Microbulbifer sp. A4B17: one gene and its partner. The protein of the gene in region 2 binds, or shares a complex with, the protein of the main gene of each other region. Links are inferred from orthologs where the notes say so. Each region holds a gene or a part of one and is shown on either strand. Other genes may lie near its edges. The genes, in order: metK and groL.

Region 1 (14,626 bases), 3.6 Mb from region 2 along the record:
ACTGTCGCTACATCGCGCAGCAACAATACAGAGCCATCGGCACGGCTAACTACGGGGATACGCTCGAAGTCTTCAGCGGTATAGGCCTGGCCACGAGTTTGCACCTGAATATCACCGCGGTCCGAGCGCACCATGCCGGCAGGCAAATCCAGGGAGGAGCGGCGCACCGCGTCGGCAACCTGATTAAAGCTCAGGTTGTAGCGACGTAAATCCAGCTCGGAAACTTCAATGGATAACTCGTCTGGTCGATCACCCCAAACATCAACTCTGCGCACACCGGAAATCAGGTTGAGCTTATCGCGCAAATCCAGGGTGGTTTCCTTGAGCTGACGCTCAGAGACTGGCCCACCGATGGCGATCATCATTAACTCGGCGTTAGCTTCAATCAAGCGAATAATGGGACGCTCAATACCGTCGGGAAAGGTATTGATACTATCTACCTGAACCTTAATATCGTTGAGCAATCGCAACTCGTCGTAGCCATCCATCGCCTGGATTTCAATAGAGGCACTACCTCGTCGGGAAGCGGAGTTTACTTCCTTAATACCCTTTACTTCGGAGATAGCCTCCTCAACCCGAACGGTTACCTGCTGCTCCACCTCTGCCGGACCGGCGCCGGGGTAAGAGATATTAACCTCTACAATCCCCAACTGCAGCGTGGGAAACACCTCCCGGTCGATACTCATAAGGCCAAAGATTCCGCCGATGATTATCATAATCATCAGCAGATTTGCGGCTTTACTGTTGCGCGCAAACCACGGGATGATTCCGCTCATTACTTGCCTCCCAGGGAAGCATTGCTAACACCGCCGGCATCACCAGCAGCGGATACTGCAGAAGGCTCTGCGGAATCCTCCGAGAGACTCCCCAGGCCCGCTGGCCGCTCATTGAGGGGGTTAGCGGTGAGTATCATACCCTCACGGGAGTAGCCCAAGCTTGAAACAATCACTCGGTCACCCATAGCGATATCACCGCGGAGCCAGATTCTGTCACCTATGGTTTGTAACAGCTCAACAGTTTTGTAGATCAGCTGACTCTCGGCATTCAGCACCAACAGGTGATCCCCTTCATGCAGTGCCTGACGGGGCAACTCCACAACATCATCAAAGGTTCTGCCGGCAATATCTGCCTCAACAAACAGGCCATTCATCAGCGGCACATCCCCTTCATAGGGCTTCTGTACCTGGGCAACAGCAAAAATAAAGCGACTGTTGGGATCGATACTGGCTTCAGTTCGCACCAATTGCGCACGCCACTCGTGTTCACGTCCAGCCACAACAGCTTTCAGACGCACAGCGGGACCATTCTCAATAGTTTTACCCAGGGGAAGATCGAGCAACGCCAGCTGCTGATCGGTCAGAGGGAGACGGACTTCAGCGATACCGGTGCTGTGAATTTTTGCCAGAGGGGTACCGGGGGTAATGTACTGTCCCAGGTCGACAAAAGTCTCAACTACACGACCTGCAAAAGGGGCTTTGAGTGATGTGCGTTCCAAATCCAATTTTGCCTGGTCGCGGTCAGCCCTTGCTGCTTCCACTGCAGCCTGGGCAGCTTCGAGATGGGGTTTGCGCAGGAACAGGGCATTGGCAGCTTCAGATCCCAGGTCACGCCACTCGCGCTTAGCTTGCTTGGCATGGCCCTGCTCCTGAGCCAGGGCGGACTTGGCATTTGCCAGTTGCGATTCCGCGCGAGTGACCTGGTAGCGATAGTCTGCTTGCTCGAGCTGCAATAAACGGGCGTCTTTATTGAAGAAGCCGCCGGGAACAAATGCCTCATCGACGCTTTCGATCACACCGCCGACTCGCGCAATCACATCGATTTCATGGCGGGCATGAACGGTTCCCTGGCTAGGTACCAACAGTGTCTGGCGACTGGGTTCTATATAGAGAACATCGGCCATTGGCGGTACCACCACCTCTGGCGGTTTTTCCTCCGGCTTCGGTTTCAATACAACCACCGCAGCAATAACAGCCACCCCGACTAACAATACAATGAATAACAGCTTGTTTTTACTCGAGACTTTCACAGGTACCCTCTACCCCGTTCCCTGACCTGAATTGGTCAAATTTTAGTTAGCACGCATTCTACTGAAGTTCGACGCACATAAGAGGCAATTTGGATGCAGACTGCCGCACAAGTTTGTGTCCTGCCGCAAACCTTCCTCGCTGCGCTCGGGTAACGCATAATGCCGACCCAAAATTACTCCTGTAAGGGCCCTCTCGTTTACCCGCCAAATACCACGGAAACTGAAAGGCTACTTACTGGTCCAACATCGCCCTTAACGGTACGAAATTTCCCGGAAAACGGATGTAAACATCAAATGCTGGATATCAACGTTCGCATCGCCGAAGAACTCAATGTCAGACCACAACAGGTTACCGCCGCAGTATCCCTGCTCGATGAAGGAGCCACAGTCCCATTTATTGCGCGCTACCGGAAAGAAGTGACAGGGGCCCTGGACGACACCCAGCTGCGCACCTTGGAAGACCGACTGCGCTATCTGCGCGAACTGGAAGAGCGCCGCGCTGCCATCCTGAAAAGCATCGATGAGCAGGGCAAGCTGACTCCAGAGTTGTCACAACAAATTAACAGTGCCGACACCAAGAATCGCCTCGAAGACCTCTACCTCCCCTACAAACCCAAGCGCCGCACCAAAGGGCAAATCGCCATCGAGGCTGGCCTGGAACCGCTGGCCGATGCACTGATCAACACCCCCTCCCTCGACCCCGCAGCTGAAGCAGAGCAATACCTCAACACCGACAACGAAGACGCCACCCTTCACGTCAAAGACATCAAAGCCGCTCTGGATGGAGCCAAATTTATCCTGATGGAACGTTTTGCCGAAGACGCCGAGCTGCTGGGCAAGCTGCGTGAATTCCTCAAGCGCGACGGACAGGTGAAATCCAAACTGCTCGAAGGCAAAGAAGAAGAAGGGGCCAAGTTCCGCGACTATTTTGAATACGCCGAAGACTGGTCCAAGGTGCCCTCCCACCGTGCACTGGCTATTTTCCGCGGCCGCAACGAAGGCGTACTCGCTATCAGTGTGGGCCTCGCCGAAGAAGAGGGGACCTCCCCAACCTCCAGCCATCCCTGCGAAGCCATGATCGCCCGCCATGTGGATATCACCGATGAAGGTCGCCCTGCAGACAAATGGCTCGGCGAAGTAGTGCGCTGGACCTGGCGAATCAAGCTGCTGACCGCACTGGAAACTGACCTGATGGGTGAGCTGCGCGAGAAAGCAGAGGAGGAGGCCATCAAGGTATTCTCCCGCAACTTGAAAGATCTGCTGCTGGCAGCTCCGGCTGGGCAAAAAGCCACCATCGGCCTCGACCCGGGCCTGCGCACCGGGGTCAAAGTCGCCGTGGTGGATGCCACCGGCAAGATACTCGATCACACCGCTATCTTCCCCAACCCGCCACAGAATCGTCACCAGGAGTCTGCAGCGGTTATTGCCGCCCTGTGCAATAAATACAATGTGGGCCTGATCGCCATTGGCAACGGCACCGCCAGCCGCGAAACCGACAAATTCGTCGGGGAAACCATTAAGCAATATAAGCTGACGGCTCAAAAAGTTGTGGTTAACGAAGCCGGTGCTTCCGTTTACTCCGCCTCTGAATTCGCTGCGCGGGAATTCCCGGATCTTGACGTGACTATCCGTGGAGCCATCTCCATCGCCCGCCGTCTGCAGGACCCGCTGGCAGAGTTGGTGAAAATCGAACCCAAATCCATTGGTGTTGGCCAGTATCAGCACGACGTTTCCCAGACTCAGCTGGCTCGTTCACTGGACGCCGTAGTCGAGGACTGTGTAAACGGTGTCGGCGCTGAGCTGAACTCCGCCTCTGCACCGCTGCTGGCTCGGGTTTCCGGCCTGACTGCATCTATTGCCAACAATATCGTCAGCTACCGCGACCAGAACGGCGCATTCAAAAATCGCAAGCAGCTAATGGAAGTTCCGCGTTTGGGCCCCAAGGCATTCGAACAGGCCGCCGGCTTCCTGCGTATTAATAATGGTGAAAATCCGCTGGATAAATCCGGGGTACACCCCGAGTCCTATATCGTGGTTAAACGCATTGCCGAGAAAAATAGCCGTGAAATTAACAGCCTCATCGGCGACTCCGGCTTCCTGCGCCGACTGAATCCGGCAGACTATACCGACGAAAAATTCGGTGTACCTACCGTTACCGATATTATTGCCGAACTGGAAAAGCCCGGCCGCGACCCGCGCCCGGAATTCCGCACGGCGAAATTTGAAGAGGGCGTAGAGGAAATCAAAGACCTGCGCCCGGCAATGGTACTCGAGGGGACCGTCACCAACGTTACCAACTTCGGTGCCTTTGTGGATATCGGTGTTCACCAGGATGGCCTGGTACATATCTCTGCACTCTCAGAGAAGTTCGTTAAAGACCCTCACGAAGTCGTAAAAGCCGGTGATATTGTCAAAGTTAAAGTGATGGAAGTGGACGTTGCCCGCAAACGTATCGGCCTTTCCATGCGTTTATCTGACGAGCCCGGTGAGCAGGGTAGTGGCGGTATTAAAAAAGGTGACCAGCGCGAAAACCGCCAAGCCCAGCGCTACAACAAACAGCAGGGCAACCGCTCCCAGAAAGGGGGCCAAGGTAATGGCCGTGGCAGCATGGGCGATATTTTGATGGCGGCGATGAAGAATAAAAAATAACCGATAAAAAGGGCGGCTAAGTGGCCGCCCTTTTTATATATCTTTGACAACCCCTATTGTCACCTTATTCAATTACAAATTCTCCGGGCAACTCGCTAGTAAAGAATAGCGCTTCTCCGCTTGTAGGGTGAGAAAAATTCAATTCGCTGGCATGTAATAATAGCCTCGAAGCTCCCTTCAACGCATCGGGGTGGGCATAAAAGGGGTCTCCCAGTATCGGATGTCCTATTGCCTGCATATGCACACGGAGTTGGTGGGAGCGTCCAGTAACTGGCATAAGTCGAATTAAACTACTGTTTTCAGAGCTGGAGACTCTCTCCCAACGAGTCAGGGATGGCTTGCCCTCGGAAAAATCCACTTTTTGCCTTGGCCTATTTGGCCAGTCACAAATAAGCGGTAAATCCACTTCACCACTTACATTTTCAGGCACACCCCATACTCGCGCATAGTAGATTTTCTCAACTTCACGATTTTGAAATAAAATACTCAGCGCCTTGTGCACCTCGGCACTGCGCGCCATTACGATTAGTCCTGAAGTATCCATGTCCAATCGATGGACAGTTAATGCATCTGGATATAGTGATTGCGCTCGACTAGCTAAGCTGTCTTTATGATCAGCGCTTCTTCCCGGAACACTGAGAAGCCCGCTAGGTTTTTCTAAAACCAGTAGTGCTTCATCCTCATACAGTATTGAGAGGAATGGTTTCAGGGGGGGATTATAATTCCGCACTTATACCAACCTACCGGAATTTAAAAATATTTCAGATGGCCCAGAAGAGATGTTAAATCTCCAGCCAGTAAACTCTGAACAAACGATATGAAAATTTCAGACAATGTTTCATAAACAGAAAACTCGAAAGCAATAGCTTTCGAGTTTTCAATTAAAGCTTGAGGCTTTTCAAAATCTTAGTAACGATTGCATCCTGATTCATTGTGTAAAAATGTAAACCCGGCGCCCCCCCTTCTAATAAGGTCTCGCAGAGGTCGGTAACAACCTCTAATCCAAGCTTTCGAATGTCTTCAGGATTACGGAAGCTTTCCATGCGCTTAACCAACCACCTCGGAATTTCCGCACCACAATTGCGAGAGAAACGCACAAGGTTGGCAAAATTAGCTATCGGCATAATGCCTGGATAAATGGGCGCATCGATACCCGCCTTTTCACACTGATCAATAAAGTAGAAATAGGAATCTGGGTTATAGAAATATTGAGTCAGTGCGCTATTAGCACCTGCCTCAAATTTACCTTTTAAATACCGAATATCATCATCGTAGCTATTCGACTCCGGGTGGATCTCTGGATAGGCAGCTACTTCAAGATGAAATTGATCGCCGGTATGTCGTCGAATAAAGGCGACTAATTCATTCGCATAAACCAGTTGCGCCACTGCACCCATGCCCGATGGCATATCACCGCGCAGTGCAACTATTCGATTAATTCCCGCCTCTTTATATTCATTTAACAAACCCAGTATTGTCTCTTCATTATCACCGCCGAACGATAAATGAGGGGCAATTGAAATACCATCCCGTCGCATATTGGTCACAATACTCGACGTTGTCTCTCTTGTGGTACCACCGGCACCATAAGTTACAGAGAAGAATTCAGGGTTAAATGCCTGCAGCGCTTCACGAGTTTTATATAGTTTCTCGCGACCCTCTGGCGTTTTGGGAGGGAAAAATTCGAAACTTATGCGAATGGAGTCTTTCATTATATTTCTCCAACCCCGCACAATTCAGGTGCCGGCCATGCCGACACCTTTTAGTTAGGGGTGATTAGTACTTATAACTTTCAGGTTTGAACGGACCTTCAACTGAAACACCGATATAGTTAGCTTGCTGCTCGGTCATACGGGTAATAACACCACTAAAACCCTCAACCATATAGCGTGCAACTTCTTCATCCAGGTGCTTGGGCAGTACTTTTACATACAGCGCTGAAGTTTTTTGATCTGCTGGTAAGTCAGCAAACTTTTCTTTGAACAAATGGATCTGGGCGAGAACCTGGTTGGCAAAAGAGCCATCCATAATGCGGCTCGGGTGGCCAGTAGCGTTGCCAAGGTTTACCAGGCGGCCTTCAGACAGCAGCAGCAAGTGATCATTGGTTTCGCTATTGCGAACCACCTTATGTACCTGCGGCTTAACTTCCTGCCACTCCCAGTTTTCACGCATAAAGGCGGTGTCGATTTCATTATCGAAGTGACCAATATTACAAACCACCGCACCACTCTTCAGGGCGGAAAGCATGTGGGCATCGCAAACATTCACATTACCGGTTGTAGTAACGATCAGGTCTGTATTGGCCAGCAGCTGTTTGTTAATACCCTCAGCAGTACCGGTATTAACACCGTCGATATAGGGGGAAACCAGCTCGAAGCCGTCCATACAAGCCTGCATCGCACAGATCGGGTCCACTTCAGAAACCCGTACGATCATGCCTTCCTGGCGCAGGGATGCTGCAGAACCTTTACCTACGTCGCCGTAACCAATAACCAGCGCTCGCTTACCAGAGAGCAGGTGGTCAGTGGCGCGCTTGATGGCGTCGTTAAGGCTGTGGCGACAGCCGTATTTGTTGTCGTTCTTGCTCTTGGTCACAGCGTCATTAACGTTGATCGCAGGAATCTTCAGGGTGCCTTCGCGCAGCATATCCTGCAGGCGGTGTACGCCGGTGGTGGTCTCTTCACTCACACCGTGGCAAGCATCGAGAAGTTGCGGGTATTCGCGGTGCAGCAACTCGGTGAGGTCGCCACCGTCATCCAAAATAATATTGGGTTGCCAGCCTGCAACATCGGCACCAATAGTGCGCTCAAGGCACCACTCGTACTCTTCTTCAGTTTCACCTTTCCAGGCAAATACAGGGATTCCGCGCGCAGCAATGGCGGCAGCGGCGTGATCCTGGGTGGAGAAAATATTACAGGAGGACCAGCGAACTTCAGCACCCAGTGCGACCAGGGTTTCGATCAGCACCGCAGTCTGGATCGTCATATGGATACAGCCCATGATACGGGCACCCGCCAGCGGCTGCTCTGCACGATATTTCTCACGCAGAGTCATCAGCGCCGGCATTTCACCTTCTGCAATTTCAATTTCACGGCGCCCCCACTCGGCCAGGGAAATATCCGCGATTTTGTAATCTTTAAATTCAGTGCTCATTTGATTCATCGTTTTTGAGTCCAAAAATTATCTGCTTGCCGAGTGGTACCCAGCATATTTTGTGTGCCCGCGCTTTTGGCGCAGGCATGAATATTTATTTCTGAAACTTAGAGGCCGGCTTGGGAGCAAAGCTCATCCGCTTTATCGGTTTTCTCCCATGGGAAAGCAGTAAAGCTCTCACTGCGTTCCTGACCGTTGCTGTCGACCCAGTTGTAAGTGTGGGTAAACGGGTCGCGACCAAAGTGACCGTAAGCTGCGGTCAACTGATACATCGGGTGCAGCAGGTCGAGGGATTTGGAGATGGCGTAAGGGCGCAGGTCAAAGTTTTCGCGTACCAGCTCTACCAGCTTATCCTCTGGTACCAAACCGGTTCCAAAAGTATTAATTGCTACGGAAGTCGGCTCGGCGACACCGATGGCGTAGGAAACCTGAATCTCACAGCGCTTGGCCAGGCCTGCCGCGACAATGTTCTTAGCCACATAGCGACCCGCATAAGCGGCAGAGCGGTCAACCTTGGAGGGGTCCTTACCGGAAAATGCACCGCCGCCATGGCGAGCAGAGCCACCGTAAGTGTCAACGATAATCTTGCGCCCGGTGAGACCGCAGTCTCCAACGGGCCCACCAATAACAAAGTTGCCCGTCGGATTGATATGGAACTTGGTGTCTTTATGCAGCCATTCCAGCGGCAAGGTGTTGTGAACAATCAACTCCATCACTGCATCGCGCAGATCTTTTTGGCTGACATCCGGGTTGTGCTGAGTTGAAAGAACAACCGCATCGATCGCACAGGGGCGACCTTGTTCGTCGTAACGGAAGGTCAGCTGGCTTTTTGCATCGGGACGCAACCAGGGGAGCAGGCCGGATTTACGCACTTCAGCCTGACGCTCAACCAGACGGTGGGAATAGTAGATCGGCGCAGGCATAAAGGTGGGGGTTTCATTGGTCGCATAACCAAACATTAACCCCTGATCCCCAGCACCCTGATCTTCCGGCTTAGCACGGTCTACACCCTGTGCGATATCCACAGATTGTTTACCAATCACATTGATAACACCGCAAGTATCTCCGTCGTAGCCCACATCGGAAGAGGTATAGCCGATATCGGTAATAACTTTGCGCACCAGCTCTTCCAGATCAACCCAGGCAGAGGTGGAAATCTCGCCGGCAATAACAGCAATACCGGTTTTCACCAGGGTTTCACAGGCAACCCGCGCCTGCTTGTCACGGGCCAGTAGAGCATCCAATACAGCATCGGAAATCTGGTCGGCAATTTTATCCGGGTGTCCCTCAGATACGGATTCTGAGGTAAACAGTCTGTATTCACTCATTTTGAGGTCTCCATTGTCCCGCCGCAGCGGTTGAATATCTTTTAACTTCAGGCTGTGCCTGACAAACCCCCGTCAGGGCTTAATAAACTCTCTTATCTGAATCTGAAAGCCGTTGCGCAGGGCACTATAAATACTGCGCCCATCTTGCAGGCCGGCAGTCGCGGCCCAGTCACTCAACTGCTCTGGAGCAAAACCCAGCCATAAATCTCCGCAGGCCTCTCTGGCCCAATCCTGGCTGTGTTCTTGCAATTCTGCGATTAAAAGCTGCCCGCCCTTTTTTAGGGCGCCGTGCAAATCGTGAAAAATTTGTGCCGGGTCAGGAGTGTGGTGCAGCACCATGTTCACCACGATGGTGTCGGCACTGGCCGGCCGCGCTGCAGCTGCGCGAGTATCGCTACAGACAAACTCGATATTTTTAATACCCTGTTCATCGGCAAAAGATTGGGCCCGCTCCAACATTGCAGAAGACAGATCCAGTGCTGTCACTGTCGCGAAACGCTGGGCCAACTCCTGTAGAAATTCACCTTCTCCAGGACCAACTTCCAAGGCATGACGACCAGGTTTGAGCAGCTGGGCCACCTGTGGTCCGTATACGTCATAGCTGGCAATCAATTCCTGCTGCTCGCGAAAGCGGTTGCCGTAATCGGCAAAGAAACGTCGCGATGCTTCCGCTCTCTCTTCAGAAATCCGGGATACCGCCTGCACACGCACATCGGCCAGAGGCAAATGATCCAGGTTTGTAAAAAGCTGTGCCAGCAGTGGAGTAGCTGCAGTGCGCCGGTAGAAAAGGTTATTACCTTCGCGGTGCTTGTTTACCAGACCTGCCTGGGCGAGCACTTTCAAGTGATGACTCAAGGCAGGTTGGCGCAAATCAAAGATTCGGCACAGCTCTAAAACACTGTAAGAGTCCTGGCTGAGCAGGCGCAATATTTCGAGCCGCAGGGGATCTCCGGCGGCTTTCAGGGTCAAGGCCAGCTGAGGAATTGCCTCGGCTGGGCTCAGTTCGGGAGCTGGCTCATTTTCAGACATGGGACGAAGTCTAGCAGGGGAGCACACCTATATCAAAATGTTTTGATATAGCTTTATTAAATATTTTTGATATAGATGTTAATGGCGCCGCCTGATGCATAGAATTGGAAGTTTGTTGCTGCACTCAACAACAAATCCCCCACCAAAGCTTTGCGCAGGGCCGCCCTTTACGGGAAAATACGCCACCATTTTCGTTGTTGCGGGAATCTGCCGGCAGAGCAGCGCCGCACCCTAGCTAAGAAACCAGAGAGCTCTTCTTATGTCTTCTACTCCCTCTCGCACTGAAAAGGCCAACGCCATTCGCGCCCTGTCTATGGACGCGGTCCAGAAAGCCAAAAGTGGCCACCCCGGTGCGCCCATGGGTATGGCGGATATCGCCGAGGTGCTGTGGAATGACTACTTAAAGCACAACCCAGCCAACCCCAACTGGGCCGATCGCGACCGCTTTGTACTGTCCAACGGTCACGGCTCCATGCTGCTTTATTCCCTGCTGCACCTGTCCGGCTATGACCTGCCGATAGAAGAGCTGCAGAACTTCCGCCAACTGCATTCCAAAACTCCGGGCCATCCCGAATACGGTTATGCCCCTGGTGTAGAGACCACCACCGGCCCACTGGGCCAGGGCATCACCAACGCTGTTGGTATGGCAATGGCAGAAAAGATAATGGGTGCCCAGTTCAATCGCCCTGGCTACGAGCTGGTAGACCATCACACCTATGTATTCCTGGGCGATGGCTGCCTGATGGAAGGTATCTCCCACGAAGCCTGCTCCCTGGCCGGTACCCTGGGCCTGGGCAAGCTGGTCGCCTTCTATGACGACAACGGCATCTCCATCGATGGTGAAGTGGAAGGCTGGTTCACCGACGACACTCCCAAGCGCTTTGAATCCTACGGCTGGCACGTAATTCCCAATGTGGATGGCCACGATTCCGCCGCTATCAAAGCCGCTATTGAAGAAGCTCGCTCTGTTACCGATAAGCCCACCATTATCTGCTGCAAAACCGTGATCGGCTTCGGCTCCCCGAACAAACAGGGGCGCGAAGAGTGTCACGGTGCACCGCTGGGTGACGAAGAGATCGCCCTGGTTCGCGAAACCCTCGGTTGGGCCCACGGCCCATTTGAAATCCCCGAAGATATCTACGCTGGCTGGGATGCCAAAGCCAAAGGTGAAGCCCAGGAAGACGAATGGAAAGATATCCTCGCCGATTACCGCGAAGAATTCCCGGAGCTGGCAGCTGAATTTGAGCGCCGTATGAGCGGTGAACTGCCCGCAGACTTCCTCAGCAAAGCAGATGAGTACATCAAAGCCTGCCAGGAAAATGCAGAGAAGATCGCCTCCCGCAAAGCCAGCCAAAACGCACTGAACGCCTACGGCCCGCTGCTGCCCGAATTCCTCGGCGGCTCTGCCGACCTGGCCGGCTCCAACCTCACTATCTGGTCAGGCTCCAAAGGCATCAGCGCCGAAGATGCCTCCGGCAACTACATCTATTACGGTGTGCGCGAATTCGGTATGAGCGCCATTATGAATGGTATCGCTCTGCACGGTGGTTTCGTGCCCTACGGTGCTACCTTCCTGATGTTTATGGAATACGCCCGCAACGCTGTGCGCATGGCCGCACTGATGAAGCAGCGCGTGATCTTTGTCTACACTCACGACTCTATTGGCCTGGGCGAAGACGGCCCAACTCACCAGCCGGTGGAACAGCTCAGCGCCTTACGCGCCACTCCGAACCTGCACACATGGCGCCCCTGTGACGCCACTGAATCCGCAGTGAGCTGGAAGATGGCTATAGCGCGCAAAGAAGGCCCCAGCACCATGGTCTTTAGCCGTCAGGGCCTGGCTCCTCAAGATCGCGACAGCGCACAGCTGGCTCAGATTGAGCGCGGTGGATACGTACTATCCGACTGCGAAGGTACTCCTGAAGCCATTATTATTGCCACTGGCTCCGAGGTAGAGCTGGCGATGGCAGCCCAGGAAAAACTGGTTGGCAAGAAAGTTCGCGTTGTTTCCATGCCCTGTGCCGAGTTGTTTATGGAGCAGGAAGAAGCTTATCGCGAGTCCGTACTGCCTTCTTCTGTACGTGCACGAGTAGCGGTAGAAGCGAGCCACAAAGACTACTGGTATAAGTTTGTCGGTTTCGATGGCGCTATTATCGGTATGGAAACCTTTGGCGAATCTGCCCCTGCCGGCGACTTGATGCGCTACTTTGGTTTCACTGTGGACAATGTGGCTGAAGCGGTAGAAAAACTGCTGAAGTAATACTGTTCTCTCCACCGAATATCGTTTAGGTATCAACCCCGTGCGGCTCTGGCTCGGCGCCGCGCGGGGACCCTTAGCTGACATTTTCTCCTGCCTAAAGTTGTGCTATGACCACTAGAATTGCCATCAATGGCTACGGCCGTATCGGCCGCTCCGTTTTACGCGCACTCTATGAGTCTGGCGCCCGCGATAGCTTACAAATAGTCGCCATCAATGAACTGGCTGACTGCGACACCATTGCACACCTGACAAAGTATGATTCTGTCCACGGCCGCTTCTCAGGCGAAGTTTCCGTGCATAAAGATGTCCTTGTGGTTAACGGAGATTCTATTGCCGTAACTCATTGCGAGCGGTTAGAAGATCTGGATTGGCGACGGGATCAGGTAGATATCGTACTGGAATGCACCGGCAGCTTTAAGCAACGGCAGGGCGCTGAGTTACACCTTGCCGCAGGAGCCAAGAAAGTATTATTTTCCCAACCCGCCAGCCGCGATGTGGATGCCACCGTCGTGTATGGGGTAAACGACCATATTTTAACGGGCAAGGAGCGTATTATTTCGGCAGCCTCCTGTACCACTAATTGCAGTGTGCCAGTTATCGCCGCCCTGGATAAAGCCTTCGGTATTGAAGCTGGAGTCATTACCACCATCCATTCAGCAATGAACGATCAACCGGTAAGTGATGCCTATCATCATACTGATTTAAGAAAAACACGTTCAGCAATAACCTCTGTTATCCCGGTTGATACTGCTTTAGCACGAGGTATTGAGAGAATACTTCCCCACCTGTTTGGAAAGTTTGAAGCACAAGCCCTTCGTGTACCCACCGTCAATGTTTCCGCTATTGATTTATCCGTCTCCCTAAGCAAAGCGGTAAGCCAGGAAGAAGTTAACTTCGTACTTAAAACTGCTTCCGAAAAGGAATTTAACGGTGTGCTTGGCTTTACCCGAGAACCTCTCGCATCCTGTGACTTTAATCACGACCCCCGTTCCGGCGTCATTGATGCAGGCCAAACTCGTGTAGCGGGTGATCGATTAGCCAAGATTTTGATTTGGTTTGATAATGAGTGGGGATTTGCCAATAGGATGTTGGATGTGGCGAGACTGCTTTCTCACTAAAGGCAATAATATAGTATTTGGGGAATATCTAATTCCCACCAGATTAGAGCGCAATAAAATCAGCCCTAGAGGTGGCAGCGCAAATAGATACCACCTCATTATTTTCTTACATACAATTTTATTTAAAGGGCTTTATATTCCTGGAACCTCAAATGGTCTTTCGGATATTTTTTCCATTTTTGAGTTATAAATATAAGCATTTTCTACCGGCAGCTGCCCAGTTATACTTGACATATCAGAAAAGTGTTTTAAGGTTTTTTTCATATAAAACCTATTTTCACCATCAACACGATAGAGATTCCACTTATACTCTCTAGCGAGCTGACATCCTGAAATAGTGCCAGGATCCCATAAGCCTGGAATACAGTCCTCTGATTCCTGAGAGTAATGTCTAATAGTTAACTCACCACTTTCATCCAGTCTCCAAAGGCCAGGGGTTAGATTAATCTCGCTGTTGTCAAACTGTCCATCAAGATTTAAATCCAATCCACGCACTGTATTTACTGATCCATCGGTATCTAATTCAACCCAGTAATGGTCCAATACGGTTGAGAAAGACCAGCTAGGATTAGGGATATAATACATCCCAGGTATTTCCTGTCCTTTCCAACCATCTAGTTCTTGACCAAAGAAAGAGCTGAGCTTTGTTAGTCTTATTTCATAGGACTCATCCATAACAAAGACTCGATTATAATCATCAGACTTATAATCCAAAAAAGTATAAGCAAAGCTTTTATTATTTGTGACTTCAACCCTAAGTTGATTATGATCATTTACAAACCAAATTCCTGCCAACTCGGTTTCAAATGAACTTCCATCGGTGTAGATTTCAGGAACAATAATGTCAACCTTTCCACCATTTTCGTAGTCACCATAAAAACGCATTTCCAACACCATTACAGCATTAACTGGCGATAACTCTTCACCGGGGTCGACAATGTCACTAACTGTTGATGCAATAGGCAAACTATATGTTTTTCCCAACTCAATAGCATTGGATACAGCTAATTCCGCGGAAGATCTCACTGCGAAACTCATTAAAGTTTGTTCTATGAATTGACTA
Region 2 (14,724 bases):
ATCACTTGTTTGAACTGTGGATAGAGCCAATGTATTGCCCTCGCTCCTCAAGGCAATTCCTGCACTTGAACTTCCCGAAACAATAACACCCTGAATGGTATGAAAACCATTTTCACCGGCATTAATACCAAGGCCACAATCTCTAACGGCCCCATTCATAAGATCACCACCGGTTAAAAATGCTGCCACACCATCAAGTGAAATACCACGAGATGTTCCATCACAAACAACAGAAAATCCATCAAGATTAAGGGAACCCGACGGGCCTTCAACACTTAATGCTGGGCTTACATTACAGACAAGATTTCTATCTAAAACTTCACTTGTTGTAATAACATCGCCACAGTCTATGGCAAATGCTGATAAAGAAGCTGCCAAAGTTACACATACAAACATATTCGTCAGTACGATCTTACAAAAAATAAAGCGTCTAATACTCATACCAGGCCTCTCTCGTATCAAATACCAATGGAATAGAGTAAAAATAGGCAATAGTTCTGTAATGGAGGCATTCAACCTGATAAATTGTCCTAAAATCAAACAGTTTCTTTTAGGAAATACAACAACCGACTTAAAACTACTATTTAATTGGAACCGTACTTAAGGGAGGGATAACTACTTCCTGCGTCTAATAAAGAAAAATAAAACCCATGGCATTAAAAGTGCTTCCTACTTAAACATTAGAATCACTACATTTTTTAAGATCATCGAAATCTACGCTTTTATTATTGTTTTCTATTTTATTCTGAGTGAAATTCGCGACCTAGGGCCTGTCTACACTAATTAGCCTGACTGCTATAAGTGAAAAGCTGATAAGGAATAAAAAAACACAGCCAAACTATCAAATTGACGGAACAAGCGCTCCAACTTATTACGCTTCTTGTACAGCTAACAATCATACTCCCATTGTGTGAACCAGTTAATCTTAGGAAGAACCACTAGAATCATACTGTGATCCAGCACCGACTGCCACGTATCATCACCTTCATACACCTTATTCATAATGATTCTGGCACCATTCCAACCACAGTTTTCTAGCGTTCTTAGCATATTACGCTGTTCGGGTGTATCGTATACTGCCCAGCCGATAAAGAAAAAATAACGGTTGATTTATCATCTGCTGCTATCATGTGAATTTTAGCTGTCCATCCACCCCTTGATCTTCCGGTGACTTGTGGATCGTTTTTTAATGCACCGGTAGTATCAGGATGTATTTTAAAAATTGCGTTATTGATAAACACGAGGTCTATCTGAATATTAATCACATCACCCTTTCTGAACAACAGAGAAATATGATCCAAAACCCCTCTTAATATAGCCCCTCCGGCTTAACCGGCTTCTCCCTCACTGAGCAAAGATCACTTTCTGGAGAATTATAGATATCTTGTTCAAAACTCATTTTTTACCTCAGAAACATCACACCCCTCATGAAGAAATTACAATAGTTTTCTTTTAATCAAAGCTGTAGCCGATGCCTTCGCAATAAGCTGCTCCCTTTGAAAAAGTTCTCCTTCCAGAAAACAGACGGTTTCACCTTTAGATACAACTCTGCCAACACCCTCAATTGGCCCAACTTTAGCTGGGCGAAAAAATTGAGTCTTTAGCTCTAGTGTCGGAGCAAATTGACCGACATTGAGGGAAAATACAAGTGCAGGACCCATTACGTCGTCGAGCATTGCATACAGAAATCCGCCCTGTATTGCCCCCGCAGGGTTTAAGGATGATTTCCGGGCATAAAAGCGAGCTTTCATCTCCATTTTTTCACGCGAATAGCTTATCAACTCAAATCCCAGAGTTTTCGCACACTCCGGTACCGGCAGCTCTCCCGACTCGACCATTTCATAAATATCCATATTCCCTCCCTTACCAATTGCACTTATTATCCGAAACCAAGAGTTTTAAAAGGCATTAAATTAAGTGAAAACATTATGAAGCACTTAGGGAAAAATAAGGAGGAGATAAATAGCATAGTCACCCATCTTTTTCCTTAAAAAATTTTATCTTTATTTCATTAATTAAAAAATCAAAACTTAGGTTTTGTACTGTTCCGCAAACAATCCGATTGGAGACCTGTGACGGATAAAGTTTCACCATAGATTTCAAAGAAAATCTCCATGCCTGAGCCATTGGTAACAACTTTCCACGTACAAAATTATTGTAGATATTCTAGTGTTGCCTGCTAACTCAAGGCTAAGTCTTGAAAATTTAAGCTTCCTCAAACACGCTTTATATGGACGAAAAAGACTTGCTTCTCAACACCCCAACATGAGAATGACATATTATTTTTCATACCATCCAAGAAAGGTTTAACACTATGATAACGGTTGACGAAAATTTTTGGCGTAACTACTACGAATTACACAACAAAGCACGATTTGTCGAACTGATTGATAGGTTCTATGACCCAGACGCGCTATTTGAGAATCCGCGAAATCAGTTTCGTGGACGCGAGGAAATAATCAAATATTTTCAAGGTGCCGGCGAGTTCGCGAAGTTGACGTTAACCCCGACAGAGATATGGGTTAAACCCAATGCTACAGCGACCGAAATAGAATTCACAGCTGAGGCCAAGCAGGATATCCCTGATTTTGTAACTGGCCCCCTCAAGGCCGGTGAAATCAGCAGGATCAAAATGGCAGCCACCTATCGTATGAAAAGCTCATTAATAGTCCAAGCATTAGTGTTTTGGGGCCCAAGATAGACTGAACCAAACCTTTAGTAGCAGCTTTGTCCACGCTGTTGACACTCCCAATAAACACAAAAAAAGAACCGCGTCAGTCAGAGCGGTTTTTCATCCTCTTTAGCCACCATAACTCTTTCTGCCTATGATGGACCTTCCATAGCAGTCGCCCTACTTCAGACTGAGCCACTGTTAAGTTTCTGCAACAGATGCTCCTTTCGCGATGCAAATATGAATCTTGCAGATACCAAAGTTCATCGCTTTTTCACCAACCAACTTTCTCCAAACCAAAAAAGAGCCCCGCAATTGCGGGGTTTTTTAGATAGGCTATTAGGCCGGCTTACATCATGCCGCTCATGCCACCCATACCGCTCATGTCAGGAGCAGCCGGCTTCTCTTCCGGGATTTCTGCAACCAAGGCTTCGGTGGTGATCATCAGGCCAGCGATAGAAGCTGCCGCTTGCAGAGCAGAGCGGGTCACTTTAGCTGGGTCCAGGATACCCATTTCCAGCATATCGCCGTACTCACCAGTAGCAGCGTTGTAACCGAAATTGCCTTCGTCTTGCTTGATCTTGTCAACAACTACAGAAGCTCCGTCACCAGCATTGGAAACGATCTGACGTAGAGGCATTTCCATAGCGCCTGGTCTTCGTTGTCACCACTTACGGAGATAGCCTGGGTAGCGCGAACCAGAGCGGTACCACCGTCAGGTACTACGCCTTAATAAGTGCCGTTTCCATCTATCTGTTTCCCAAGCGTTAATCTTGAATTCAATATATGATCAGAAGGCGCCAATTAAGAATCCGATGGTGCCAAGTGACCATCTAATCGTGACACCATTGAGTAGTAGAATATCGGTAATTTAGTCAAATTAATTAAAAAAAAGAAGCTTTGCCCTTACTTCCTCTTACCAATAATCAGCAACCACCCGCATAGCGGGTGGTATGGTGAAAGCCCCCAGAGGGGGCTATTTACAACCCCGCCAGTTGCATCTGCTCTTGCCGGCGCTCCAAAACCTCTTGATTCTTGATGTACTCTCGAATCATCTGCTCATCAAGACCTACTGTACTCACGCAGTAGCCCCGAGCCCAAAAATGTCTTCCTGTGAAATTTCTCTGCACTTGCTTGTACTTCCGAAATATCTGGATCGCAGATTTCCCTTTCAGAAACCCAACCGTATTGGAAACACTTAACCTTGGAGGAATCATTAACAACATATGAATGTGATCCCTCATTGCGTACCCCTCGACCAACTCAATGCCTTTTTGACGACATAAGTCTCGGAATATTGCTCCAATCTCACGCCTCAATGCTCCAAATAACGCTTTCTTTCGATACTTGGGCACAAATACCACATGGTACCTGCAATAATGTTTCACGTGAGCTTGGCACTGCCAATCTCGCATATGGCCTCCTTAAAGAACTTGCCGGTTCACGGAGGCCATATTTTTACTCTGCACGCCGGAACGGCAGAGCCTTGTCAAGTCTCACCGCCTGAGGCGGTGGTTTACCTATTTGTTAATTAAGGTATCGTCTTCAATGGAGTAGCTGGGAACATTTAGGTTGGCAATGTACCAGGATTGACTTCTACCATTAAGGTCAAAAATCATATAGTTCTCCCAACTATCCCACTCACTCTCAACACACTGTAGCGCCCCAGCTAAGTCATGCCCCTCAACAGAAACTCCCCCTGGCAAGTACTTAAACTCATAACATGGGATTATCGAGCGATAGTAATCACGCTCGGCTAGTCTAGGCACACCATCCTCAGAACCCACTTGAAGCATAAACACTTTTATTTCATGATCTAGTCGGTCCTGGGCTTTTGGTGGCTGCTTTCCATGTTTTTTGGGTTCAACTAAAACATCAAGTTGTTCTAAAACCTCACGCCTAGGCTTAACAATAAGTAAACGATACCAAGACCAATCTACGGAGATCATGGCATCTTCTTCAATATCATCAAGATCTATATATAAAAAATATCCCCTATCTGCCACCGAATTTGGAAACCAGGATAAGAAAAATGGAGAACCTCCAAGAGCGACGCCTATAATCACAAGGAAACCCATGCAGCCCCATAAAATCTTTTTTCGAAGCCCATCCATAGCCAACATCCATAAGTCCTGTTTGTTTAAAAACTAAAAAATCAACTTTGTAGTGCCCTAAAGCACCCCAAAATTATAATCTAAAAACCTAAATCCCTACTATCAGCCCCCAAAGTGACTAGATACCATCAGTTCTGTTCCACACCAATAACAATTGGCCCTTTGTTTTCGTACTTTATGCCCACAAGAGGGACACTCTTTAAGATTCCCGCTGGTTATTTTTCCATCGCGCTTACCATCTCGCAGATCAATCTGCCCCATTTTTTCAATAAGCTCAGCCTCGGTTACCCCTAACTTTTCCGATAGAAGCTCCCACATCGCCTGATTCGCCAGCACCAACGTATCTATGCGACTCTGAATATCACCGACTTCCAGCTCCAGATTAGCGGCCATCTGCTTTGCATTTTGAGCTCGATATCTCGCATCATCGATTTCTCGCTGCTGAAAATAATCCCAAATAGTATCTAACATTTATGTCACTTCACTTAAAAAATCAGAATAAAAAATGGATCAAATCGGTATTTACGATTTTCGTTTAATAAAAATTATTAACAGGTATATCAAACCAAATAGTGTCCCAAACGGAAAAGAGATAATCCAAATCAGGGAGAGTATTAAGGAATACCAGAACAACCACTTATTTCGAAAAGACGATAAAAACAAAGCGGCACAGGAAATCAATAGACCTGGGGTAGACAATAGACCTCCTATAACAAAATTAGAGAGGGAATGGCTCATCATACCCGCCATTACTTCAGGAGATGTATCAAGTGATTGGGCCACCTGAAAAGTTTCCCAAAAACTCAACACCCCCAAACAAAAGAACACAAAAATTGGGGTTTGAAGAAAAGCACCTAATATAGAAAGAACACTCCCCAACTTAACCCGCTTCTTCCCCTCCGGGCAAAGCTCACTTTCCGGAGAGTTATACATTTTTTGCTCAAAACTCATTCTTACCTCAGAAAACATCACATCCTTTATCAAGGATTTATAAACTTTGCCCCTTTATTAAAGTGGTAGCGGTTGCCCTAGCAATAATTTTCCCCTCTTGAATAAGCTCTCCTTCCAGGAAACAGACGGTTCCACCTTTAGATACAACTCTGCCAACACCCTCAAGTGGCCCCACTTTAGCTGGGCGAACAAATTGAGTCTTTAGCTCTAAAGTCGGAGCAAACTGACCAATATTCAAGGAAAATACAAGTGCAGGACCCATTACGTCGTCGAGCATTGCACATAGAAACCCACCCTGTATTGTTCCCGCAGGGTTTAAGAATGACTCCCTGGCAAAAAATCGGGCTTTCATCTCCATTTTTTCACTTGAATAGCTTATTAGCTCAAATCCCAGAGTTTTCGCACACTCAGGTACTGGCAGATCTCCCGACTCGACCATTTCGTAGATATCCATATTTCCGCACCGATTCCATTCTATGTTTGTTATTTCAACTTAAGTCAGATTCACCATCACTTACCAACCCTGCTCCACTCGATTTTGCTGCTGCCCTGTATCACACCAAGTTCCAGCAGTTAAGTGCTCTCATCTACACCAATTCACACCATGGATAAATCTGCCCCCAGTAAACCACTTTCCACAAGGCAAAAAAAAGCCCCGCAGTTGCGGGGCTTTTTAGATAGGCTTTAAGGCCGGCTTACATCATGCCGCCCATACCGCCCATGCCACCCATACCGCTCATGTCAGGAGCAGCCGGCTTGTCTTCCGGGATTTCTGCAACCATGGCTTCGGTGGTGATCATCAGGCCAGCGATAGAAGCTGCCGCCTGCAGTGCAGAGCGGGTTACTTTAGCTGGGTCCAGGATACCCATTTCCAGCATATCGCCGTACTCACCAGTAGCAGCGTTGTAACCGAAGTTGCCTTCGCCTTGCTTGATCTTGTCAACAACTACGGAAGCTTCGTCACCAGCGTTGGAAACGATTTGACGCAGAGGCATTTCCATAGCGCGCAGGGCTGCAGCGATGCCGTGGTTCTGGTCTTCGTTGTCGCCAGTTACAGAGATAACCTGGGTAGCGCGAACCAGAGCTGTACCACCGCCAGGTACTACGCCTTCCTCTACTGCGGCGCGGGTAGCGTGCAGAGCGTCTTCAACGCGGGCTTTCTTCTCTTTCATTTCCACTTCAGTAGCGGCGCCTACTTTGATTACCGCAACACCGCCAGCCAGCTTGGCTACGCGCTCTTGCAGCTTCTCTTTGTCGTAGTCGGAAGAGGACTCTTCGATCTGTGCACGGATCTGGCTAACGCGAGCTTCGATGTCTTTAACATTGCCAGCGCCGTCAACGATTACAGTGTTTTCTTTGGACAGGGTTACGCGCTTAGCAGTACCCAGGTGCTCCAGAGTGGTACCTTCCAGCTCCAGGCCAACTTCTTCAGAAATCACGGTGCCGCCAGTCAGGATAGCGATGTCCTGCAGCATGGCTTTACGACGGTCGCCGAAACCAGGTGCTTTAACAGCAGCAACTTTAACGATGCCGCGCATGCTGTTTACAACCAGAGTTGCCAGTGCTTCGCCTTCTACGTCTTCAGCGATGATCAGCAGCGGCTTGGAAGCTTTAGCTACTTGCTCCAGCAGGGGCAGCAGGTCGCGGATGTTGGAGATTTTCTTGTCTACCAGCAGGATAAACGGGTTGTCCAGCTCGGCAGTCATGTTCTCTTGGTTGGTGATGAAGTAAGGAGACAGGTAGCCGCGGTCGAACTGCATACCTTCTACTACGTCCAGCTCGTTTTCCAGGCCGGAACCTTCTTCAACAGTGATAACGCCTTCTTTGCCAACTTTTTCCATGGCTTCAGCGATGATGGTACCAACGCTCTCGTCGCTGTTAGCGGAGATAGTACCTACCTGGGCGATAGACTTGGTGTCAGCACAGGGAGTGGACAGGCCAGCAATGTGGTCAACAGCTGCGGTTACCGCTTTGTCGATACCGCGCTTCAGGTCCATTGGGTTGAAGCCAGCGGCTACGGATTTCAGGCCTTCGGTTACGATAGCCTGGGCCAGAACGGTAGCGGTGGTGGTGCCGTCACCAGCGGTGTCAGAAGCTTTGGAAGCAACTTCTTTAACCATCTGTGCGCCCATGTTTTCGAACTTGTCGCTCAGCTCGATTTCTTTCGCTACGGAAACACCGTCTTTGGTTACGGTAGGAGCGCCGAAGGACTTGTCCAGAACTACGTTGCGGCCTTTAGGGCCCAGGGTAGTTTTTACAGCGTCTGCCAGGATGTTTACGCCTTTCAGCATTTTCTGACGAGCGTCGTCACCGAAAATTACGTCTTTAGCTGCCATGATTCTTATTCCTCAAATTCTTTTTGCGGGTAAAGTTAAAGGCTGGCCTTAGCCTTCCAACACGCCGTAGATATCACCTTCGCTCATGATGATCAGCTCTTCGCCTTCCACCTTGAGGGTATTGCTGTCGGCATAGCGACCGAAAACAACAGTGTCACCTACCTTCACAGACAGTGCGCGAACATCGCCATTGTCCAGCTGCTTGCCCTCACCCACGGCTACCACTTCACCTTGGTTCGGCTTTTCTTTGGCAGCGCCCGGCAGCACGATACCGCCAGCTGACATCGCTTCTTCTTCCTTACGTCGTACTACGACGCGGTCGTGTAAAGGACGAATTTTCATGGATAAGTTCTCCATTGAGTCGTTTTAATGGTTTCCAACATTGGCGGCACTGACCCTTTGGGCCGGTAGCCTCACCCCTCTCTGAAATCCAGAGGCGGGGCTTAATTCTCAGTTGAACCCTATCTATGGGCGGGAAAAGGGATTTCAACACCAACAGGTGAAAAAACTGTGAAGCAAATTCTCACCGCTGGCATTTTGTATATTTTTTAATCTAATCAGGACCTGGGACGCTTGTCTTCAACAGAATGCTTGTCTTCTCCAGGGCGCTTCTCATCCCGGGAATACTCCCCTTCGATAACGTCATCTCCATTCTTTTGATTTGGCGACTGGCCGAAGTGTTGTGGAGGAACCACTTTGACATGGCGAAGAATAAAGCCCAGCAGGAGGTTTCTGAGGCCCGGTATCAAACAGATAAATCCAAAAAAGTCGGTAATAAAACCTGGAGTGAGTAGCAGCACGCCACCCACGGCGAGGAAAATCCCCTCAACCATCTCTTTTGCAGGAATATTTCCCGCTTGCATCTTCTCCTGAGCCCGCATCAGGGTAGAGATCCCCTGGCGACGCAGCAGTGTCACTCCAACCACTGCGGTCAGAATAACCAGACCGATCGTTGGCAATGCGCCAATTTCACTCCCTACGGCAATCAACACCCACATTTCAAGTACAGGTAGGACTATAAATAGAAGTAGTAATGGGCGCATTGCGGGAATTCCTAGTTAACCAGCTTCACAGAGAGCCGGGACAATCACGGTTTTTTCAATATGCTGTAGTAAATGGAGTGGGGAGGCAAATTATTCAAGGGCGCCTCATTCAACTCCGCAATACCTGGAGAGAAGGAGGATTGAATGGCAAGCGAGCAGCAGGATGCGATAGAAGTACCAGCCATTGGCCGCAGTCGCCATTTAGTGGACGATATTTTGGCGAAAGCGGACATTCAAATTAACGGGGAGCGGCCCTGGGATCTGCAACTTCACCGGGAGACAGCCCTGGATGAAGTTATCGCCCGACACAGTCTGGGGCTGGGTGAGACCTATATGCGCGGGGACTGGGATGTCCAGGACCTGGATCAATTCTTCCACCGGTTACTCAGTGCCGAAATCCACCACAGTGTTAAGAACTGGCGCTACTTTTGGCGCGCCATACGCAGTTACCTGGTAAACCTGCAGAGCAAAAACCGCTCATTCAATGTGGGCGAGCAGCACTACGATCTGGGCAATGAGTTCTACAGCGCCATGCTCGACAACCGACTCACCTATAGCTGCGGCTACTGGAAAGAGGCGGAGACCCTCGACCAAGCCCAAGAGGCCAAGCTGGACCTGATTTGCCGCAAGCTTGAGCTAAAACCCGGGATGCGCCTGCTGGATATTGGCTGCGGTTGGGGAAGCCTGGTGAGCTATGCCGCGCAGAAGTATCAGGTGGAGTGCGTGGGGGTCACCATTTCCCGCGAGCAGAGGGCCTATGTGGCTGAGCGTTACGGGGAACTGCCAATCACCGTTTACCTGCAGGACTATCGCGAACTCAAAGAGCCTTTCGACCGCATCGCCAGCGTGGGGATGTTTGAGCACGTCGGACGTAAGAATTACCGCACCTTTATGGAAACGGCGAAGCGCTGCCTGAATAAAGACGGACTGATGCTGCTGCATACGATCGGCAACAACCACCGCAGTGCATCCACTGACCTGTGGACGGAAAAATATATTTTCCCTGGTGGCGAGTTGCCCTCTGTGGGGCAACTGGGAGACGCAGCCGATCGATTGCTGGTATGCGAGGACCTGCACAACTTCGGCTACTACTACGACAAAACCCTGATGGCCTGGCATAAAAACTTTGAGGAGAATTGGCCGCGCTTTGCCGACCAGTACGGCCAGCGCTTTTACAGAATGTGGCGCTATTACCTGCTGTCCTATGCCGGTGCCTTCCGGGGCCGTACTTTGCAGCTATGGCAGCTGATGTATTCGCAGTTTCGCGCCGACGGTGTGATGCGCTTGAGTTGAGACTACCTTTAATTCAGGCCCAGCCGCTGATAGCAAAACTAAAAAAGGGTGAACTGAGTTCACCCTTTTTTGTAACCGGAAAGTGAGAAATTTACAGGCGCGCTCCGCCATCAATATCCATTACACGACCGGTAACATAGTCATTTTCCAGGATAAACGCTACTGTCGAAGCGATTTCATCCTGCTCACCCAGCCTGCGCAGAGGCACTTGTTTTACTAGGCTCTCAAGAATTTCCGGGCGCATCTGTGCAACCATATCGGTGCCGATAAAGCCCGGAGCAATTGCGGCAACACGCACGCCGTAGCGCGCCAATTCACGGGCCCAGGTTACGGTCATCGCCGCAACACCGGCTTTACTGGCGGAGTAGTTGGTCTGCCCCATATTGCCCGCGCGGGACAAGCTGGAGATATTGATCATCACTCCACCCTTGCCGCCCTCGGCCATAATGCCCGCAGCAGCACGGCCGCAAAGGAATACACCAGTGAGGTTTACATCAATCACTGACTGCCACTGGGCCAGGGACATACGATCGGTCACTTTGCCGTCTTTACATTTGAGCAACATGCCATCGCGCATGATGCCGGCATTATTAATCAGCACCTGAAGCCCGCCAAAGTCCGCTGCAATTTTTGCAAACCCGGAATCTACCGCTTCTTCATCGGCAACATTGATTCCGTAACTGCGAACCTCTGCACCGAGCTTTTCACAGGCAGAGATACTGTCTTTCAGGCCTTCTTCATTAACATCGATCAGGGCCAGGCGCGCGCCCCGTGCGGCCAGGTACTCGGCCATTGCCCGGCCCAAACCCTGGCCCGCACCGGTAATCGCAACAATACTGTCAGCGATTTGCATATTGAACTCCTCGTCGCTCATTTCTTAGATTTATCGTTTATGAAAGCCTTCGAGCCTACCCAATGTACGCTCGAAGGGGAATTACCATTCGTAACCCACACCAACGGTAACTTTGGTATCTTCTTTTTCACTTTCCAGGGAGGGCGTATTGTCGTACTGCCACTCGTAACCGATTTCCATCAACACGCCTTCAACCAGCGGTGTGCGCACCCCCAGCTTGGCGTTAGCTTCGTAATCGTTACTGTGATCAAAGGATTGAAGGGTTTCCTGGTCGAAATAAACTTCCGGTCCCAGAGAAAACTTATAGCGGTAATTAAGTGCAATTCGACCGGCGACATAACGCTCGTCCTGGTCCTCACTTAACTCTTCATCGATAAAACTTTCGTGCAGGCTACTCAAGCCACCTTCTAGAGAAAAGGTAGTTTTACTCGTGTCGTAAAACAGGTAACCCATACCGAGACCGAGTGTAGTACCCAGATCCAGGTTCTGTGCCTCTTCCCTTTCCAGTTCACTGTTGGCTGCAGCAAACCATTTCTCGGAAAATATCCAGCGCAAATCGTAATTGAGCTGGTATTTTTCCAGGTCACCATCTTCCTCACTGTCCTGGTTCTGGTAAACGGAACCAATCAAGTGGTGAAAGTCCCCGTGGCGAATATCCAGATTAATACTGGCATCGAGATCTTGACGCTCTCGGTTGCCGCTCTCGAAAACGCCTCCGGCGGTAACATCACCGTGGAGCAGCACCGGACTGGTGGTAAATGTGCTGTAGGGCTCCGCTCGCTCAATTCCAGGAAAATCAATCAGCCAACCGCGTCCTTCGTCACAGTAAACCTCCCAGCGCTCCTGACGGTGACCGGCCAAAGTGCAGGGTTCATCCCTTCCGGCAATTTTTATATCCGTATCGATATCCATCGATAGCACTTTGGATTTATCGACTTTTAACTGACCGAAGTTCTCTGATTTCCAAGTAACCTGATCCTTTTCCACAAGAACCAGCTCCCCCTGAATACGATCGCCATTTTCCAGGGTCAGTACACCCGCCTGGGCTTGGAAAGGCGCAAGAAACAGGAGAGTTCGAGCAAAGAACCTGGGGAGTCGTGTCGATAAAACCACTAAGAAACCTTGGACTTTTTAGGTGTATGAACAGTGCAAATAGCCTAAGCAATCGCACCATGATGCCATAACTGGAATGATGTGGCACGCCGTCACAGCGGGGGCTTTTGCGCCATAGGGACTGTGACCCTGCAAGCTGGTAAAGTATCCACAAATGGCGAATAAAAATCCCAATATGACGAGAGCACAAAGTAAAAAATTGCGCCCTTTTGATGTATTTCGCCGGTATTTAGAGCTTTTTATGGAAAAACAAACCTCCCTGGAAAGAATTTGCCAAGCACTGGCAGCTATCCCCAAAGGTCGAGTAGTTACCTATGGCGACCTGGCAGAGATGGCCGGTTACCCCCGAGCTGCACGACTGGCAGGTCAAACCCTGCGCAAGCTCCCCAGGGGCACCAAACTTCCCTGGCATCGGGTGATTAACGCCCAGGGACGTATCTCCCTGCCGGAACCGGGCGCCAGCCGCCAGCGTGAAAGACTGGAAAGAGAGGGAGTCACACTGTTAAAAGGCCGGGTGGATATGAACATATACCGCTGGAAGCCTTAACCCTTATCGAAGGCAGGAAGTTACGCAACCTCATCGGCCCCCCACGGCGCGACCCAAAACAACAGGATCATTCCGGGCACTGCCAGTGCGGCACATAGAAGAAAGAAGTTGGTCCATCCCATCCCCTCCACTAAATAACCGGTAGAAGCATTGGCAAAGGTCCGAGGGAGGGAGGTCAAAGCGGTAAATAACGCAAACTGGGTGGCGGTATGTAACTTGCTGGTAGTGCGTGCAATAAAGGCAATGAATACTGCGGTTCCCAGACCCACACCGAGATACTCAAAGGCAATTACTATCGCCAGTAACCACAGACTGGGATTGAAATCCGGCGTACCCACCAGCTCACCATTCACTTCAGACAAAATAATAAATCCAAAAATCGAGACCAGCTGTACCACACCAAAAATCCACAGGCACTTGTTAATCCCAATCTTTACAATCAACAAGCCGCCAAAGAAACCGCCAATTACCGCGGGCCACAAACCCGCATTTTTCGCCACTATGCCAATATCTGTATTGGAGTATCCCATATCCAGGTAATAGGGCGTTGCCAGCGCCGTGGCCATACTGTCGCCGAGTTTGTACAGGAACATAAAGGCCAATACGAGCACAGCCTGCCTTACCCCATTGCGATTAAAAAATTCGACGAAGGGTAAGACGATGGCCTCCCTCAGTGATTTGGGGCGGGCGGCGGGATGGTCTGGCTCAGCTACCATCAAAGTCATAAACACGGCAATCAACATAAATGCCGCAGTGATCATAAAAACCTGGTCCCAGGCCAGGTGGTCCGACAGGATCAGGCTGAGGGAGCCCGGGATCAAACCGGAAATCCGGTAGGCATTGGCATGAAAAGAGTTTCCCAGGCCCAGCTCCTGGTCCGGCAAAATCTCCCGGCGGAAGGCATCAAGGACTATATCCTGGCTGGCACTGAAAAAAGCCACAGCAAAGCAGATAGCGGCAATTGACCAGATATCAAACTGGGGGCTGAACATCCCCAGGACACCAATAGAAGCTATCAGCAACAACTGCATTACCAGCATCCAGCCCCGACGGCGACCGAGCATTGGAAATGCATAGCGCTCCATCAGTGGAGACCAGATAAATTTCCACGTATAGGGCAATCCGAGCAGTGCAAAGATACCGATGGTGGCCAGGTCCACGCCCTCGGTACGCAACCAGGCCGGCACCAGCTGTATCAACACAAAGAGAGGCATCCCCGAAGAGAAACCGGTGCCAATACAAATCAGCATGCGCCGATTAAACACCGCCTCCCGGATGGTTTCGTGGGCCATAGTTTGTCGCTTTTATTCACTGTACGTCATCCACCAGTGATACCCGGCCATACAAAAAGCAGACATGCGATCAAATATAAAAGCGAGTCTAGGAAGGAGCGGGTTTCACCTTTACAACCACCATAGACACAAGCCGGGCAAAATGCCCGGCGAAGAGTTTTGATATGACATTGGGATATTGAGAGGTACGGGACTCAAGAAATACCCTGAGAAAAACGAGAAAATGTTTCGTTAAAAATCAGGTAGTGCCCGCACCCGGCTGAACTTCTTCTCCCGGCCAGTCGCGCTGCTCGCGCCGCCAGAAATAAATGGAGAGCACTATGGCTGGAATCCCCATAAGCGCGGCGTAAATAAAGAAGTGGGCGTAACCCTGAGCGTCCACCACTATGCCGGAAAAGCCGCTGATAAATTTGCCTGGCAAGGTCATCAGAGAGCTGAACAGCGCATACTGGGTGGCGGTATAAGCCTTGTTGGCAAGGCTGGAGAGAAAAGCAATCAGTATCGCATTGGC

The links.
Region 1: the proteins of groL (region 2) and metK are in contact, whole or in part, in a cryo-EM structure (PDB 8P4O), measured with the Escherichia coli proteins. The link is inferred for Microbulbifer sp. A4B17 from one-to-one orthologs.

What each region holds. Positions count from the first base shown.
Region 1 is NZ_CP029064.1:4,864,938-4,879,563, forward strand. The notes cover bases 7,047-9,857. They hold metK (methionine adenosyltransferase), read right to left. Parts: upstream 9,157-9,857; coding sequence 7,936-9,156; downstream 7,047-7,935. Other genes in these bases: ahcY (adenosylhomocysteinase), read right to left, coding at 7,047-7,828; BTJ40_RS21350 (metalloregulator ArsR/SmtB family transcription factor), read right to left, coding at 9,229-9,857. Also shown: BTJ40_RS21315 (efflux RND transporter permease subunit), read right to left, coding at 1-776; BTJ40_RS21320 (efflux RND transporter periplasmic adaptor subunit), read right to left, coding at 776-2,026; BTJ40_RS21325 (Tex family protein), read left to right, coding at 2,321-4,675; BTJ40_RS21330 (RluA family pseudouridine synthase), read right to left, coding at 4,740-5,405; metF (methylenetetrahydrofolate reductase [NAD(P)H]), read right to left, coding at 5,557-6,387; more of ahcY, read right to left, coding at 6,452-7,046; more of BTJ40_RS21350, read right to left, coding at 9,858-10,185; tkt (transketolase), read left to right, coding at 10,445-12,445; BTJ40_RS21360 (type I glyceraldehyde-3-phosphate dehydrogenase), read left to right, coding at 12,553-13,563; BTJ40_RS21365 (hypothetical protein), read right to left, coding at 13,696-14,626. UniProt on the Escherichia coli protein: Catalyzes the formation of S-adenosylmethionine (AdoMet) from methionine and ATP.
Region 2 is NZ_CP029064.1:1,258,924-1,273,647, reverse strand. The notes cover bases 5,753-8,661. They hold groL (chaperonin GroEL), read right to left. Parts: upstream 8,073-8,661; coding sequence 6,432-8,072; downstream 5,753-6,431. Other genes in these bases: BTJ40_RS05545 (FxsA family protein), read right to left, coding at 8,630-8,661; groES (co-chaperone GroES), read right to left, coding at 8,121-8,414; BTJ40_RS05560 (PaaI family thioesterase), read right to left, coding at 5,774-6,190. In the rest of the region: BTJ40_RS05605 (right-handed parallel beta-helix repeat-containing protein), read right to left, coding at 1-441; BTJ40_RS05595 (PaaI family thioesterase), read right to left, coding at 1,437-1,853; BTJ40_RS05590 (nuclear transport factor 2 family protein), read left to right, coding at 2,315-2,701; tnpA (IS200/IS605 family transposase), read right to left, coding at 3,652-4,086; BTJ40_RS05575 (hypothetical protein), read right to left, coding at 4,192-4,794; BTJ40_RS05570 (zinc ribbon domain-containing protein), read right to left, coding at 4,888-5,256; BTJ40_RS22185 (hypothetical protein), read right to left, coding at 5,308-5,736; more of BTJ40_RS05545, read right to left, coding at 8,662-9,115; cfa (cyclopropane fatty acyl phospholipid synthase), read left to right, coding at 9,260-10,408; BTJ40_RS05535 (SDR family oxidoreductase), read right to left, coding at 10,500-11,261; BTJ40_RS05530 (DUF481 domain-containing protein), read right to left, coding at 11,343-12,374; BTJ40_RS05525 (MGMT family protein), read left to right, coding at 12,616-12,921; BTJ40_RS05520 (AmpG family muropeptide MFS transporter), read right to left, coding at 12,942-14,213; BTJ40_RS05515 (AmpG family muropeptide MFS transporter), read right to left, coding at 14,452-14,724.